Regions from separate parts of the Pseudomonas sp. HC1(2025) genome, predicted to be linked through region 1. Evidence: riboswitches for the same ligand, from Rfam matches in the RefSeq annotation. Region 1 holds a riboswitch; the other holds the start of a gene.
The links. Region 1 has a riboswitch for cobalamin ahead of cobW (cobalamin biosynthesis protein CobW). Riboswitches for the same ligand answer to the same signal wherever they lie in the genome.
Positions count from the first base shown of each region.

Region 2: linked by a shared signal. The riboswitch ahead of cobO (cob(I)yrinic acid a,c-diamide adenosyltransferase) and the one ahead of cobW (cobalamin biosynthesis protein CobW) in region 1 are both predicted to bind cobalamin.

Region 1 is NZ_CP196017.1:3,037,080-3,044,509, forward strand. Features, by position in the region: gene ACSSVH_RS13640 (VWA domain-containing protein) at 1-8, opposite strand, end outside; gene ACSSVH_RS13645 (magnesium chelatase ATPase subunit I) at 62-1,060, opposite strand; gene cobN (cobaltochelatase subunit CobN) at 1,060-4,821, opposite strand; gene cobW (cobalamin biosynthesis protein CobW) at 4,825-5,892, opposite strand; cobalamin riboswitch at 5,984-6,185, opposite strand; gene ACSSVH_RS13660 (hypothetical protein) at 6,850-7,430, shown strand, end outside.
Region 2 is NZ_CP196017.1:4,199,130-4,206,587, reverse strand. Features, by position in the region: gene ACSSVH_RS18635 (ribonuclease E inhibitor RraB) at 135-476, shown strand; gene ACSSVH_RS18630 (circularly permuted type 2 ATP-grasp protein) at 938-2,347, shown strand; gene ACSSVH_RS18625 (alpha-E domain-containing protein) at 2,352-3,302, shown strand; gene ACSSVH_RS18620 (transglutaminase family protein) at 3,299-4,102, shown strand; gene ACSSVH_RS18615 (PQQ-dependent sugar dehydrogenase) at 4,170-5,483, opposite strand; cobalamin riboswitch at 5,583-5,830, shown strand; gene cobO (cob(I)yrinic acid a,c-diamide adenosyltransferase) at 5,911-6,522, shown strand; gene ACSSVH_RS18605 (cobyrinic acid a,c-diamide synthase CobB) at 6,519-7,458, shown strand, end outside.

The sequences.
Region 1 (7,430 bases):
CTGTCCAGTCGCCCTGCTTTGGGACGGGCATCCGCCCCCGTATCAGGTCGGGGGCGGATGCCTAGGGCTTTTTTGGCCAGCTAGGCACTTCTCGGCGAGCACCCGTGGGCAATGCGGGTGCGGGCATTTCGCCCCATTGGCCCTGGCCCGACGCGCTATCTGAAGGCTGGGGCGCCTGGCCCTGATCGGACCTGCCTGCAGGCGGTGCTTGCTCCTGGCGACGATGGCGCAAGGCAAATTCGGCAACGGCCTCTATATCTTCTTCAGCGATGGCCGCAACCCCACGCCACGCCGCATGGGCCCGCGCGCCGCGCAACCACACCAGATCGGCACGCAGGCCGTCGACACCAGCGGCAAAGCAGCGCTCGGTAATCTGTGCCAGGGCCTGGTCATCCAGGGCGATGCTTTCCAGGCGTGCACGGGCCTGGGTGCAACGCGCGCGCAGCGCCGCTTGCTGGTCAGCCCACTGCGCGCAGAACGCGCCGGGGTCGCTATCGAAATCCAGGCGCCGGCGAATGATCTGCCCGCGCTCGGCCGGCAAAGTCTGCCCGCTCAATGCCACGTTGAAACCAAACCGATCCAGCAACTGCGGACGCAACTCGCCCTCTTCCGGGTTCATCGTGCCGATCAGCACAAAACGCGCCGAGTGCCGGTGGGAGATGCCATCGCGCTCGATCAGGTTGGTGCCACTGGCGGCGACGTCGAGCAACAAGTCCACCAGGTGATCGGGCAGCAGGTTGACTTCATCCACGTACAACACGCCGCCGTCAGCCTTGGCCAGCACGCCCGGGGAAAACTGCGCACGGCCTTCGCTCAGCGCCGCATCCAGGTCCAGGGTGCCGACCAAACGCTCTTCGGTGGCGCCCAACGGCAAGGTGACGAACTGCCCGCTGGCCAACAGGTCCGCCAAGCCACGGGCCAGGGTGGACTTGGCCATGCCGCGCGGGCCTTCGATCAGCACGCCACCGATCTTCGGGTCGATGGCGGTCAGGCACAGGGCAAGCTTCAGGTCGTCGGCGCCGACCACTGCCGACAGTGGGAAATGGGGGATGTCAGTCATCAACTGTCTTCTTCTATGTCCAGCAACAGGTTTTCCAATGCCTCGCGGTAGGCCCCCGGCTCCTGCCACATGCCACGCTGCTGGGCTTCCAGCATGCGCTCGGTCATGTCGCGCAAGGCGTCGGGGTTGTGCTGTTGCACAAACGCCCGGGTGTCGGGGTCGAGCAGGTAGGCATCGGCCAGCAGTGCATATTGGTGATCGTCGATCAGCGCAGTAGTGGCGTCAAAGGCAAACAGATTGTCTACCGTTGCCGCCATCTCGAACGCGCCTTTGTAGCCGTGGCGCTTGACCCCTTCGATCCACTTGGGATTGGCCGCGCGGGAGCGGATCACCCGGTTCAGCTCTTCCTTCAGCGTGCGGATCTTCGGCAGGTCCGGCTGGCTGTGATCGCCATGATAGCTGGCAGCCTTGCTGCCACTGAGGGTTTCCACGGCCGCGAGCATGCCGCCCTGGAATTGGTAGTAGTCATTGGAGTCGAGCAAGTCGTGCTCGCGGTTGTCCTGGTTCTGCAACACGGCCTGCACCTGGCTCAGGCGCTGGGCGAACTGTTCACGGGCCGCAGTGCCTTCATCAGAGCCACCATAGGCGTAGCCACCCCAATTGAGGTAGACCTCGGCCAGGTCTGCGCGGCTTTGCCACAGGCGAGCGTCAATCGCGCCCTGCACGCCCGCGCCATAGGCACCGGGCTTGGCCCCGAAAATGCGCCAGCCGGCCTGCCTGGCCGCAGCCTCTTCATCCAGGCCAGACTTGCGCAGCGCCTCGCGCTCGCTGCGCACCTTAGCCGCCAGGGGGTTTAGGTCGTCCGGTTCATCCAGCGCCGCGACCGCCTGCACCGCAGCATCGAACAAGCGGATCAGGTTGGCGAAGGCATCGCGGAAGAACCCGGACACCCGCAACGTAACGTCAACTCGCGGGCGGTCAAGCAAGCTGATGGGCAGGATTTCAAAGTCATCGACACGCTGGCTGCCCGTGGCCCATACCGGTCGCACGCCCATCAACGCCATGGCCTGGGCGATGTCGTCACCGCCGGTGCGCATGGTCGCGGTGCCCCACACCGAAAGCCCGAGCTGGCGCAGATGGTCACCATGGTCCTGCAGGTGCCGCTCAAGCATCAGGTTGGCGGACTGGAAGCCGATACGCCAGGCAGTGGTGGTGGGCAGGTTACGCACATCGACGGTGAAAAAGTTACGCCCGGTCGGCAGCACATCGAGGCGCCCACGGCTCGGTGCGCCGCTAGGCCCCGCCGGTACGAAACGACCGTCCAAGGCATCCAGCAAGCCGCGCATTTCCGCCGGGCCACAGGCATCAAGGCGCGGTGCGACGACGATGCGCAGGCTTTCGACCACGGATTTCACATCTTCCCAGCCGGGCTCCTCAAGCTGTTCGAGGGGCCCTTCCAGTGCCTGTTCGATCAACCGCGCCGCGTACAGCTCCAGACGCTCGCGAGTATCGCCGGCGGTGCGCCACAACTGCCCGTCGATCTTCTGCAACACGTCGGGGCGGCGCCCGGTCCAGGGTTCGGCCAGGGCGCAATCGAGCGGGTCAAAGCCCAGCTCGAAGGCCTTGGCCAACACGCGCAGCAGGCTTGATTGCGGGCCGCGCCCGTCGCCACGCGGGATGCGCAGCAGGGCCAACAAGGTATCGATACGCAGGCGCCCCTCGGGCGATTCGCCAAAGATATGCAGGCCGTCGCGGATCTGCGATTCCTTCAGGTCACACAGGTAGGTGTCCAGGCGCGGCAGCCACACGGCTGCGTCGGCCTCGTTATCCAGCGCAAGCTCCTGATCGATGCGGGTTTCGCGCACCAGCTTGAGGATGTCCTTTTGCAGTTCCAGGGCGCGGCGCGGGTCGAGCAACTGCGCTTCGTAATACTCATCCGCCAACAGTTCCAGGTTACGCAGCGGGCCGTAAGTCTCGGCGCGGGTCAGCGGCGGCATCAAGTGATCGATGATCACCGCCTGGGTGCGGCGCTTGGCCTGGGCGCCCTCGCCCGGGTCGTTGACGATAAACGGGTAGATATTGGGCAGCGGCCCCAGCAACGCATCCGGCCAGCAGTTCTCCGACAGCCCGACGCCTTTGCCCGGCAGCCATTCCAGGTTGCCATGCTTGCCCACGTGGATCACGCCGTGGGCGCCGTAGGTGTGGCGCAGCCAGAAATAAAACGCCAGGTAAGCGTGGGGCGGCACCAGGTCCGGGTCGTGGTACACCGCGCTGGCATCCACCTGGTAACCCCGCGCCGGCTGGATGCCGACAAAGGTCAGGCCCAGGCGCAGGCCGGCGATCATCATACGCCCGTCGCGGCACATCGGATCGTTATGGGGCGTGCCCCAGCGTTCCAGCACAGCCTGGCGGTTGGCCTCGGGCAAGCGATTGAACATCGCCTGGTAATCGTCCAGCCCCAGGCTTTGATGGCAGGGGCGCAGGTCGAGGCTGTCGAGGTCGTTGGTCACACCGCCGAGCAGCTCGTGGATCAAGGCGGTGCCGCTGTCCGGCAACGTGAGCGGCAGCGGATAACCCTTGGTTTGCAGGGCAAGCAGGATATTCAAAGCCGCAGCCGGCGTATCCAGGCCCACGCCGTTACCGATGCGCCCGTCGCGCGTCGGGTAGTTGGCAAGGATCAGGGCGATGCGTTTCTCTGCATTCGGCACCCGGGCCAGTTCGACCCAGCGCCGCGCCAGTTCGGCCACAAAGTCCATGCGTTCGGGGGCTGCGCGGTAGCACACCACGTCCGACTGGCTGCGCTCGCTGCGCCAGGCCAGGTCCTTGAAGCTGATCGGGCGGCTGATGATGCGCCCGTCCAGTTCCGGCAAGGCAATGTGCATCGCCAGGTCGCGCGGGCCAAGGCCTTGTTCGCTGGCTTCCCAACCGGGTTGGTTGTCCTGGGCGCAGATGGCCTGGATCACCGGGATATTGCGGCGAAACGGCCGCAAATGGGGCGTTTCCGGGCTGGATTGGGCAAAGCCGGTGGTGTTCAGTATCACCGCCGCCTGCACCTCATCCAGCAGATCCTCGACCACCGTCAGGCAGCCGGGCTCCTTCAAACTGGCCACCGCCATTGGCAGCGGATTCAGGCCCGCCGCCTGCAAGCGCTGGCAGAACACGTCGATAAAAGCGGTATTGGCCGCCTGCAAGTGCGAGCGGTAGAACAGCACCGCTGCCACCGGCCAATCGGTGCTCCAGTCCGCCTGCCAGTCACTGAGGCGCGCATTGGCGATGCGGGGGTGATAAATCGCCGTGCGCGGCAGGGTTTGCGGTTCGGCCCAGGGGTAATCGCGGCCCAGGTAGCTACTGGCCAGGCAGCGATAGAAATCCAGCGCATTCGCCAGCCCGCCCTGGCGCAGAAAATGCCACAGGCGGTCACGCGCCTGCGCATCCACGGTGCTCAGGCCGCTGAGTTCGGGGTCGGGACGGTCATCCCCTGGCACCAGGATCAACTGCACGCCCTGCCCGGCCAACTCCACCAGGCGCTGGATACCGTAGCGCCAGTAGCCGATGCCGCCATGCAGGGATATCAGGATGACCTTGGCGTGGCGCAACACCTCGTCCACATACAGGTCCACCGACGCGTGATTCTGCACCTGCATCGGGTTGGCCAGGCGCAGGCTCGGGTAGTCGTCGGGCAGTTGCTGGGCGGCTTCGGCCAACAGCGCCAGGCTGGAATCACCGCTGCACAGGATCACCAGCTCGGCGGGGGTCTGTCCAAGGTCGGCGATGTTGTCATCGGAGACGAAGCCACCGGGCTGGGTCCTGAGCAGATGCATGGGTTAAACGCTGAGGGCAGCGCGCAATTGCGCTTCCAGGCCTGCTGCGTCCAGATCCTGGCCGATCAGCACCAGACGCGTGATGCGTGCTTCGTCAGCCCCCCAGGCGCGGTCGAAGTGCTTGTCAAAGCGCGTACCCACGCCCTGGATCAACAGGCGCATCGGCTTGTTGGGGATCGCGGCGAAGCCTTTGACCCGCAGGATGCCGTGCTGCACCACCAATTGGCTCAGGGCGTCGAGCAGCAGCGCTTCATCAGCCTGGGGCAAGTCGATGGAGATGGAATCGAACGCATCGTGATCGTGATCGTGATCGTCTTCACCTTCGTGGTGATGATCGTGATGGCTATGGCGCCCGTCGATATGCTCCTCGGAGCCGGCGCCCAGGCCAATTAACACGTCCAGGGGCAGGCGGCCGCTGCTGGCCTCGACGATTTTCACCGCTGGCGGCAGTTCTTCGGCGACTTCCAGGCGTACACGGGCCAGGTCTTCGGGGCTGATCAGGTCGGTTTTATTGAGGATCACCAGGTCGGCGCTGGCCAGTTGGTCGGCAAACAGCTCGTGCAGTGGCGATTCGTGGTCCAGGTTCGGGTCGAGTTTGCGCATGGCGTCGACCTGGTCGGGGAATGCGGCGAAGGTGCCGGCGGCCACGGCCGGGCTGTCGACCACAGTGATCACCGCGTCAACCGTGCAGGCACTGCGGATTTCCGGCCACTGGAAGGCCTGGACCAACGGCTTGGGCAGGGCCAGGCCGGAGGTTTCGATGAGGATATGGTCGAGGTCGCCACGGCGCGCCACCAGTTCACGCATCACCGGGAAGAACTCTTCCTGCACGGTGCAGCACAGGCAGCCGTTGGCCAGTTCGTAGACACGGCCGTTGGCTTCTTCTTCGGTGCAACCGATGGAGCACTGCTTGAGGATCTCGCCGTCGATGCCCAGTTCGCCGAATTCGTTGACGATCACCGCAATGCGCCGGCCCTGGGCGTTGTCCAGCATGTGGCGCAGCAAGGTGGTTTTGCCCGAGCCGAGAAAGCCGGTGACGATAGTGACGGGGAGTTTGGCCAGTGTTTTCATCGGATGCCCTTTGGGGCGGGCATACGGGACGACTGGCCCTGCGGCGGCGCAGGTGCTGGATTCGTCACCGGATCACCCCGCCCGGTTGAAATGGAAAATCGGTTGCGAGGCAGGTCTCCTGGCTTGGGGCTTGCTGGCCTTGCGGCTGGCGCTGGCTGCGCCTTCCCGCCTGGTACAGGCAGTGGCGTGGCAGTCAGATAAACCCTTTACAGTTGCGGGGGCAGCCGCGGCTTGGACCGCGTTCCCTTCTTAGCTTCGGCCGCAGCCGAAGAACCTCGAACGTGCAAGGCTACGCAGTGCCCGGCAGCTGGTCAACGTCGCGCAGCTAAACGCATCTAGTGACTCAAGGGTGCACCTCACCTCTGGGGACCCAAAGTGAAACCGTCACGCCGCGAACACTACATAACTATCGCACCTCTCACCAACCCACTGAATACACTGAATATGCATCCACGTTAGCTGGAACGATGACAATCAATCCAACAGAAAACGCAATTCAACCAATATCACTCGCTATAACGCCTAAAACCAATAACCTCCCATCTTTGCAGACACTGAACAATGATGTTTCCCACCGTACTTTGTCGTAGACATCAGCCGATAGTATTTCTGATAGACCCTGACCTGGCAGGAGACCAGCTCAACGTTATGACATGGACAATTTTGACTATACGTTTGCTCATACCTGCCCCCTAATCGCCTTTTCAGGAGCGTTACTAGCCAGCACTACAAAGACCTGTACGTAGTGCAGACCGTAAAAGCACCTTATGTAAAAGCCCGCCTTGAATCCAGCCTGGCTATCCAGCCCACACGAGTTAAAGAGGTGCTGTAATTTAATGAAATCCATTTCGCAGTTAGCACGAGGAACAGCAGCCTTGAAAAACATCACTCACTCTCAAGGCAGCTTTCCAAACAATCCAACCCCAAGCCCACCTATTCAATGGGGATACAAACACGATGAATTCTTCAGCAAGCATTCAACCCAGTGCGCCTATGCTTAACGCACCTCGCACTACACTCCCCAAAGACGCTTCTCCCACCTTAGCACCGACACAAAACATCTCATCGGACATTCCGTATTTTGAGAGCTACACCCACTCGATGCTGGCCGAAAAACTACTGGCCCATTTCATAGATTTGGAAGTCCCAGGCGCTAAAACATCCAACAGCTTTCGCTTGGATGAGCTTAAAAGTATGGCGAGAGGCAAACTACACGACGGACGAGATGCCACACAAGAGCAAGTAGAGCTTGCAAAGCAGGTCATCAACCGCCCAGAACTAGTCAAGTCACTCTTTGGTTCGCACTCCGGTAATGTGACCTGGGACCAAGTCGCTCTTATCGCTGGAGACTTCAAAAGTCTCAGCGATGCAGCCCTGCTGGACCAAGCGAGAATTTACTTTCGCGAATTTGCCAAAGGTCCCAAAGATCATTATGTAAACTTTAACGAACTGCGAGAGGCCGCACGCCAAACAAGAAGCACCCGCCACTTTTCGTACAATGCAACCAAAGTTGCCCAAGAACTTCTTAAGCGGCCTGA
Region 2 (7,458 bases), 1.2 Mb from region 1:
GAATCGCTAAGGTCTGGTCTTGTCAGCTACATGCTTGTTTTCCTGCGGCGATGTCATTGCCGTCAACCTGCGCCGTTCGCGCGCAGGCTCTGGGAAGCACGGAAAGTCTATCCATCGGTTTAGGAGGACGTTTCATGAGCACAGCCTATCAAGAAGACATCAGCACCCACGTGTTACGCCGCATGAAAGAGGGCGGCTTTGACTTCTCGCGCTTCCACCCCATTGAGTTCTACGCCATTTTCCCGGATGAGGAACGTGCGCGCCGGGCTGCGGGTCGGTTTCGTGGGGAGTCGATCAATGCCCAGGTCAGTGCACGGGATGACGGTGCCTGGTTCTTGGAATTGAGCAAAGTCATGTTCGCCACCTACGACGGTATTGGTGATTTCGAGCAGGACTTTGAGGCGGTAGTCGAGCCCTTGGGCGGGATTATCGAGGGATGGGGCGTGAAGCACGAGGTTCGTGGGTTACCCATGTAGACACATGATCAATAAAGCAGCGTATCGGCTGACCCTCGGGTCGGCCGATTTTGTTTGTGGCGCGGCAAAGTACTTGGAACTTATTGCGAAAATTCCTCCACAAAAAAAAGCCACCCGAGCAGGGTGGCTAAAAGGGAAGACCGGAAAGAAGGGGAACCGGTCGGTACTTGCACAAGCAAGTTACCGGCGGTGACGAGGTGATGCTGTAGGACGAATCCTGTTCAGCGGATGAGCGTGATTATCCGCAAGCTTTCCCGGGCAGTGAAATCAACTCTGGCTATGCTGGTGATAGGCAATGCCTGCGTCGCTTTGAAGCGCGAGTGGCAAGGCCCGGGCGGTTGTTGCACCAGGACGGTGCGGTGCTGCCTTTGGCTATATCCAACTAATTGATACTTAAGTGTTTATGCCGCTGGCACGGGCCTTGCGACAGTCCGTTGCGTCCGGGTGACAAGGAGTTCGGCATGATCCGCACTTATTACGATGAAATGTACGATGAGGCTGGCCAGGTCCGCCCTCACTATCGCGAGTTTGCCCGCTGGCTGGATCAAACCCCTGCCGAGCTGCTGGCCCAGCGTCGGCGTGAAGCCGATTTGCTGTTCCACCGCGCGGGTATCACCTTCACCCTGTACGGCGACGAGCAGGGCACCGAGCGCCTGATCCCCTTCGATACCATCCCGCGCAGCATTCCCGCCAGCGAATGGCGAATTGTCGAACGAGGCTGCATTCAACGGGTCAAGGCATTGAACCTGTTCCTTGCCGACCTTTATCACGACCAACGAATTATCAAGGCCGGGATCATTCCTGCCGAGCAAGTGCTGGCCAATGAGCAATACCAGTTGGCGATGCAGGGCTTGGACCTGCACCGCGATATTTATTCCCACGTCTCGGGTGTCGACCTCGTACGGGATGGCGACGGCACGTACTACGTGCTGGAAGACAACCTGCGCACCCCCAGCGGCGTGAGCTATATGCTCGAAGACCGCAAGATGATGATGCGCCTGTTCCCCGAACTGTTCGCCGCCCAGCGCATCGCGCCGATCGATCATTACCCCAACCTGCTGCTCGATACCCTGAAAAGCTCCAGCCCGCTGGATAACCCCAGCGTGGTGGTGCTGACGCCGGGGCGCTTCAACAGCGCGTTTTTCGAGCACGCGTTCCTCGCCCGGGAAATGGGTGTGGAGTTGGTAGAAGGCGCTGACCTGTTTGTGCGCGACGACCGCGTATTCATGCGCACCACCGACGGGCCCAAGGCTGTGGACGTGATCTACCGGCGCCTCGACGATGCCTACCTCGACCCGCTGGCCTTCAACCCCGAATCCATGCTTGGTGTGCCCGGCCTGCTGGCCGCCTACCGCTCGGGCAATGTGGTGCTGGCCAATGCCATTGGCACCGGGGTGGCGGATGACAAGTCGGTGTATCCCTTCGTCACCGACATGATCCGTTTTTACTTGGATGAAGAGCCGATCCTGAAGAATGTTCCGACGTTCCAGTGCCGTAAGCCTGACGAACTGTCTCACGTGCTGGCGAACCTACCGCAGTTGGTGGTCAAGGAGACCCAGGGCTCCGGTGGCTACGGCATGTTGGTCGGCCCGGCTGCCACGGCTGCTGAGATCGAAGCCTTTCGTGCGCGGATCAAGGCCAAGCCCCATGCCTACATCGCCCAGCCGACCCTGTGTCTGTCGACGTGCCCGACCTTTGTCGAAAACGGTATAGCGCCCCGGCATATCGACCTGCGGCCGTTCGTCCTGTCCGGCAAGGAAACCCGTGTGGTGCCCGGCGGGCTGACCCGTGTGGCGCTGCGGGAGGGTTCGTTGGTGGTCAACTCATCCCAGGGTGGCGGCACTAAAGACACCTGGGTGGTCGAGGAATGAAACCATGCTGAGCAGAACTGCCTCGGATTTATATTGGATGTCGCGCTACCTGGAGCGCGCGGAAAACCTCGCGCGCATGCTGGATGTCAGTTATTCGCTGTCGCTGATGCCCCAGGATGGGCGCGGCGATGGCCTGCACGAACTGGCCATGCCCCTGCTGATCACCGGCACCCTGGACGACTATCACGCGCGTCACGGCGAGTTGCATGCCGAGCGTTTGTTGCACTTCTTTGCCCTGGATGCCGCCAACCCGGCGAGCATCTACAGTTGCCTGGGCGCCGCCCGCGCCAGTGCCCATGCCGTGCGTGGGCGAATTACTGCGGACATGTGGGAAAACATCAACGCCACCTGGCTGGATATTCGCGTCATCGCCCAGGAGGGCCTGAGCCGCTATGGCATGAGCCGTTTCTGCGAATGGGTCAAGGAACGATCCCACCTGTTTCGTGGCGCCACCTACGGCACCATCATGCGCAACGACGCTTTTCGCTTTATTCGCCTGGGCACCTTTATCGAAAGGGCCGACAACACCCTGCGCCTGTTGGACGCCCGCTACGAGATGGCCGGCGACCAGGCCGACGTGGTAATTGATGGCACCGCCCACGCCTATTACCAATGGAGTGCGCTATTGCGGGCCTTGTCGTCCTTCGAGGCCTACACCGAGATCTATCGTGATGCGCCCGGCGCCCGGCAGGTGGCCGAACTGTTGCTGCTGCGTGCCGATGTGCCGCGTTCCCTGCGCGCGTGCAGCGAAGAAATCGACCAGATCCTCGCCAGTCTGCCTGGCATCAACGGCCGCCCGGCCCAGCGCCTGGCCGCCGAAATGGACGCGCGCCTGCGCTTTACCGCCATTGACGAAATCCTTGAAGAAGGCCTGCACGCCTGGCTGACCGACTTCATCCCGCTGGTACGCCAGTTGGGTAACGCTATTCATCATTCCTACCTGGAGGCGGCATGAGACTTTCCATCAGCCACGAAACTACCTACCGCTATGAAGACCAGGTGCGTGCCAGCATCCAATACCTGCGCCTGACCCCTCACGACAGCGAGCGTCAGCATGTGCTCAGTTGGCAGCTGGATCTGCCGCGTCCGGTGCGGGCCCAGTTGGACCCATTCGGCAATATCCTGCATGTGCTGACCCTGGATGAGCCCCACGAATCGATCGTCATCGGCGCCCGAGGCCAAGTGGACATTGACGAGTGGCGCGAGGCCGAGCACGACAGCCAGTCGCCATTTCCTTTCCAGCGTTGCACGCGCCTGACTGAGCCGGACGAGGCCCTGCGCGCCTTTGCCCAGCAGCACTGCGGTAAACGCCGGGATCGCAATGCCTTGATCGATCTGATGCACGCTCTCAACCAGCATATCGCCTACGTGCCGGGGGCCACGCAAGTGGAAACCTGCGCGGCCGAGGCGTTCGCCGGGCGTGCCGGGGTTTGCCAGGATCACGCCCATGCATTCCTGGCCTGCGCGCGCAGCCTGGGGATCGCCACGCGGTATGTGTCGGGGTATTTGTATAGCGAGGACAGCGAGCACCTGGCCAGCCATGCCTGGGCCGAAGCCTGGCTGGATGACGCCTGGTACAGCTTCGATGTGACCAACCAACTGGCCCGCCCGGAGCGGCATCTGAAACTGGCGGTGGGCCTGGATTACCTCGATGCGTGCCCGGTGCGCGGCATGCGCCGTGGCGGCGGGCACGAGCAGATGCATGCCAGGGTATTTGTGGCGCCGAGCCCGGTGATCCTGGTGCAGCAGCAATAACCCCGTCACCCCCTTGCCGGCGATGAGCCCAGAATGATCCTCATCGTCGGCAAGCCGGCATCAGGTGCTATTTAGCGGCTGACACCCGCCACACCTTATTCCCCACATCATCGGCCACCAGCAAGCCGCCTTGCTGGTCGATCACCACGCCCACCGGCCGGCCCATGGCTTTCTCATCACTGTTGAGGAACCCGGTCAGCACATCCACCGGTGCGCCGTTGGGCTTGCCCCCCGCAAATGGCACAAAGATTACCTTGTAACCACTGTGCGGCTTGCGATTCCACGAGCCGTGCTGGCCAATAAACGCGCCATGGGCAAATTGTGCCGGCAGCGTGTTGCCTTCAGCGAAGGTCAGGCCCAACGATGCGGTGTGTGGCCCGACGGCATAGTCCGGGGCAATGGCCTTGGCCACCAGGTCCGGATCCTGCGGCGTGACCCGTACATCCACATGTTGGCCGTAGTAGCTGAACGGCCAGCCGTAAAAGCCACCGTCCTGGACCGAGGTGATGTAGTCCGGCACCAAGTCGCTGCCGATTTCATCGCGCTCGTTGACCGCCGTCCATAGCTTGCCGCTTTGTGGCTCCCACGCCATGCCATTGGGGTTGCGCAGCCCGGAAGCAAAAATCCGCTGCTTGGCGCTGGCCCGGTCGACTTCCCAGATCGCCGCACGGCCCTGTTCGGCTTCCAGGCCGTTTTCACCGACGTTGCTGTTGGAACCCACGCTTACATACAACTTGCTGCCATCCTTGCTGGCCACCACGTTTTTCGTCCAGTGGTGGTTGAGCGGGCCGCCCGGCAGGTCGATGACCTTGGTGCCCTGGGCCTTGATCGCGGTTTCCCCCGGTTGATAGGGAAAGCGCAGCAGCTTGTCCGAGTCGGCCACGTACAGGTCGTTGCCCACCAGGGACATGCCAAACGGCGAGTTGAGGTTTTCCAGGAACACCGTGCGGGTTTCTGCCACGCCGTCATGGTCGGCATCGCGCAGCAGGGTGATGCGGTTCGGGCTAGGTACGCCGGCCCCGGCACGGCCCATGACCTTTTCCATGACCCAGCCGCGAATGCCCTTGGAGTCATCCGGCTTGGGCGGCGCGTTGGTCTCGGCCACCAGCACGTCGCCGTTGGGCAATACATACAACCAGCGCGGGTGGTCCAGGCCTTCGGCGAAGGCGCCGACCTGGGTGCCCGCAGCCGCGGTCGGCTTGGCGCCATCGGGCCAGCCAATGGCCGGGGCGATGTTGACGGTGGGGATCAGGGTTTTGTTCGGTTCCGGCAGCTTGGGCGATGGCCCCGTGCCGTCGGAGACCTGCAAGGTTGAGCTTTCGCCGCAGGCGGCGAGTGCGCCTGCGGCCATGATCAGTACGGCGAGTCGGGTCTTGTGCATGTTTTTCTCCTCAATGCCTGTAGTCATAGAGGTACAGCGCGCGGCGATGGTTCAAGTGCATGGCCGGCTTTAATTGACGCTGTACCCCCAACCCACTAACCTTCGCCGCTTGTTTCAGGTGCTCTGTGGCGTACGCGCCGACCGAGTGAAACAGGGAAGCCGGTGAGTGCGCGCACTTTTCTACAGTGCGGCCACGATCCCGGCGCTGCCCCCGCAACGGTAAATGAGTCAAGACGCTGCTTTTGCCACTGTATCGCCTGCGATATGGGAAGGCGCATCGTCGGCTCGCCCTGCTCAACAGGGCGCCACTCATGAGCCCGGAGACCGGCCTGATCCATCCAACAGCATCACGGTGGGCGATGCTTGGCTTCATTTAAGTGGTCTTTTCCTGCCCGCCGTTTTTGTCCAGCCCCAACGGAGAGCTGCCATGACTGATTCCCCCGATCGTGACGAACGCCACCTGGCGCGCATGCTGCGCAAAAAAGCGGTGATTGACGAGCGCATTGCCAACTCACCGAATGAATGCGGTTTGCTGCTGGTATTGACCGGCAACGGCAAAGGCAAGAGCAGCTCGGCCTTTGGCATGCTCGCCCGGGCCATGGGCCACGATCTGCAATGCGGCGTGGTGCAGTTCATCAAAGGCCGCAACAGCACCGGGGAAGAGCTGTTCTTCCGCCGCTTCCCCGAGCAGGTGCGTTTCCATGTGATGGGCGAGGGCTTTACCTGGGAGACCCAGGACCGCCAGCGTGATATCGCCGCTGCCGAAGCGGCCTGGAAAGTCTCCCGGGAAATGTTGCAGGACCCGTCCATCGGCCTGGTGGTGCTGGATGAGCTGAACATTGCGCTCAAGCACGGCTATCTGGACCTGGACCAAGTGTTGAGCGACCTGCAAGCCCGGCCACCGATGCAGCATGTGCTGGTCACCGGCCGCGGGGCCAAACCGGAACTGATTGAAATGGCCGATACCGTCACCGAAATGGGCATGCTCAAGCACGCGTTCCAGGCCGGTATCAAGGCACAGAAAGGCATCGAACTTTGAACCCGCCGCGCCATTGCCCAGCCGTGCTGATCGCCGCGCCGGCGTCAGGCCAGGGCAAGACCACTGTCACCGCCGCGCTGGCCCGTCTGCACCGCAACCTGGGGCGCAAGGTCCGGGTGTTCAAGTGCGGCCCGGACTTTCTCGACCCGATGATCCATGAGCGCGCCAGTGGTGCGCCGGTCTATCAATTGGACATGTGGATGGTCGGCGAGCAGGAAAGTCGCCGCCTGCTGTGGGAAGCAGCGGGCGAGGCGGACCTGATCCTGATCGAGGGCGTGATGGGCCTGTTCGACGGCACACCTTCCAGCGCCGACCTGGCGCGCCATTTTGGCGTGCCGGTACTGGCAGTGATCGATGGCACCGCCATGGCCCAGACCTTTGGCGCCCTGGCGCTGGGGCTGGCGCGTTACCAGGCAGACCTGCCGTTCGCCGGGGTCCTGGCCAACCGTGTCGGCACCGTGCGCCACGCCCAACTGCTCGAAGGCAGCTTGACCGAAGGCCTGCGCTGGTACGGCGCACTGTCCCGGGAAACCGGCATTGAGCTGCCCAGCCGTCACCTGGGCCTGGTGCAGGCCAGCGAGCTGAATGACCTGGACCTGCGCCTGGATGCTGCCGCCGCCGCCCTGGCCAGCAGTTGCGAGGTAGCGCTGCCACCGCCGGTGGAATTCGCCGCGCCCGAGCTGATCGAAGCCCAGCCGCTACTGGCCGGGGTGCGGATTGCCGTGGCCCGTGACGAAGCCTTTGCTTTCACCTACGGCGCCAGCCTGGATTTGCTGCGAGCGATGGGCGCGCAGTTGCACTTCTTCTCGCCGATCCATGACCGCGTGCTGCCCGACGCCGACAGCCTCTATCTGCCCGGTGGCTACCCGGAACTGCATCATCAGGCGCTGTCGCAAAATAGCGCGATGCTGCAGGCGATCCGTGCCCATCACGCTG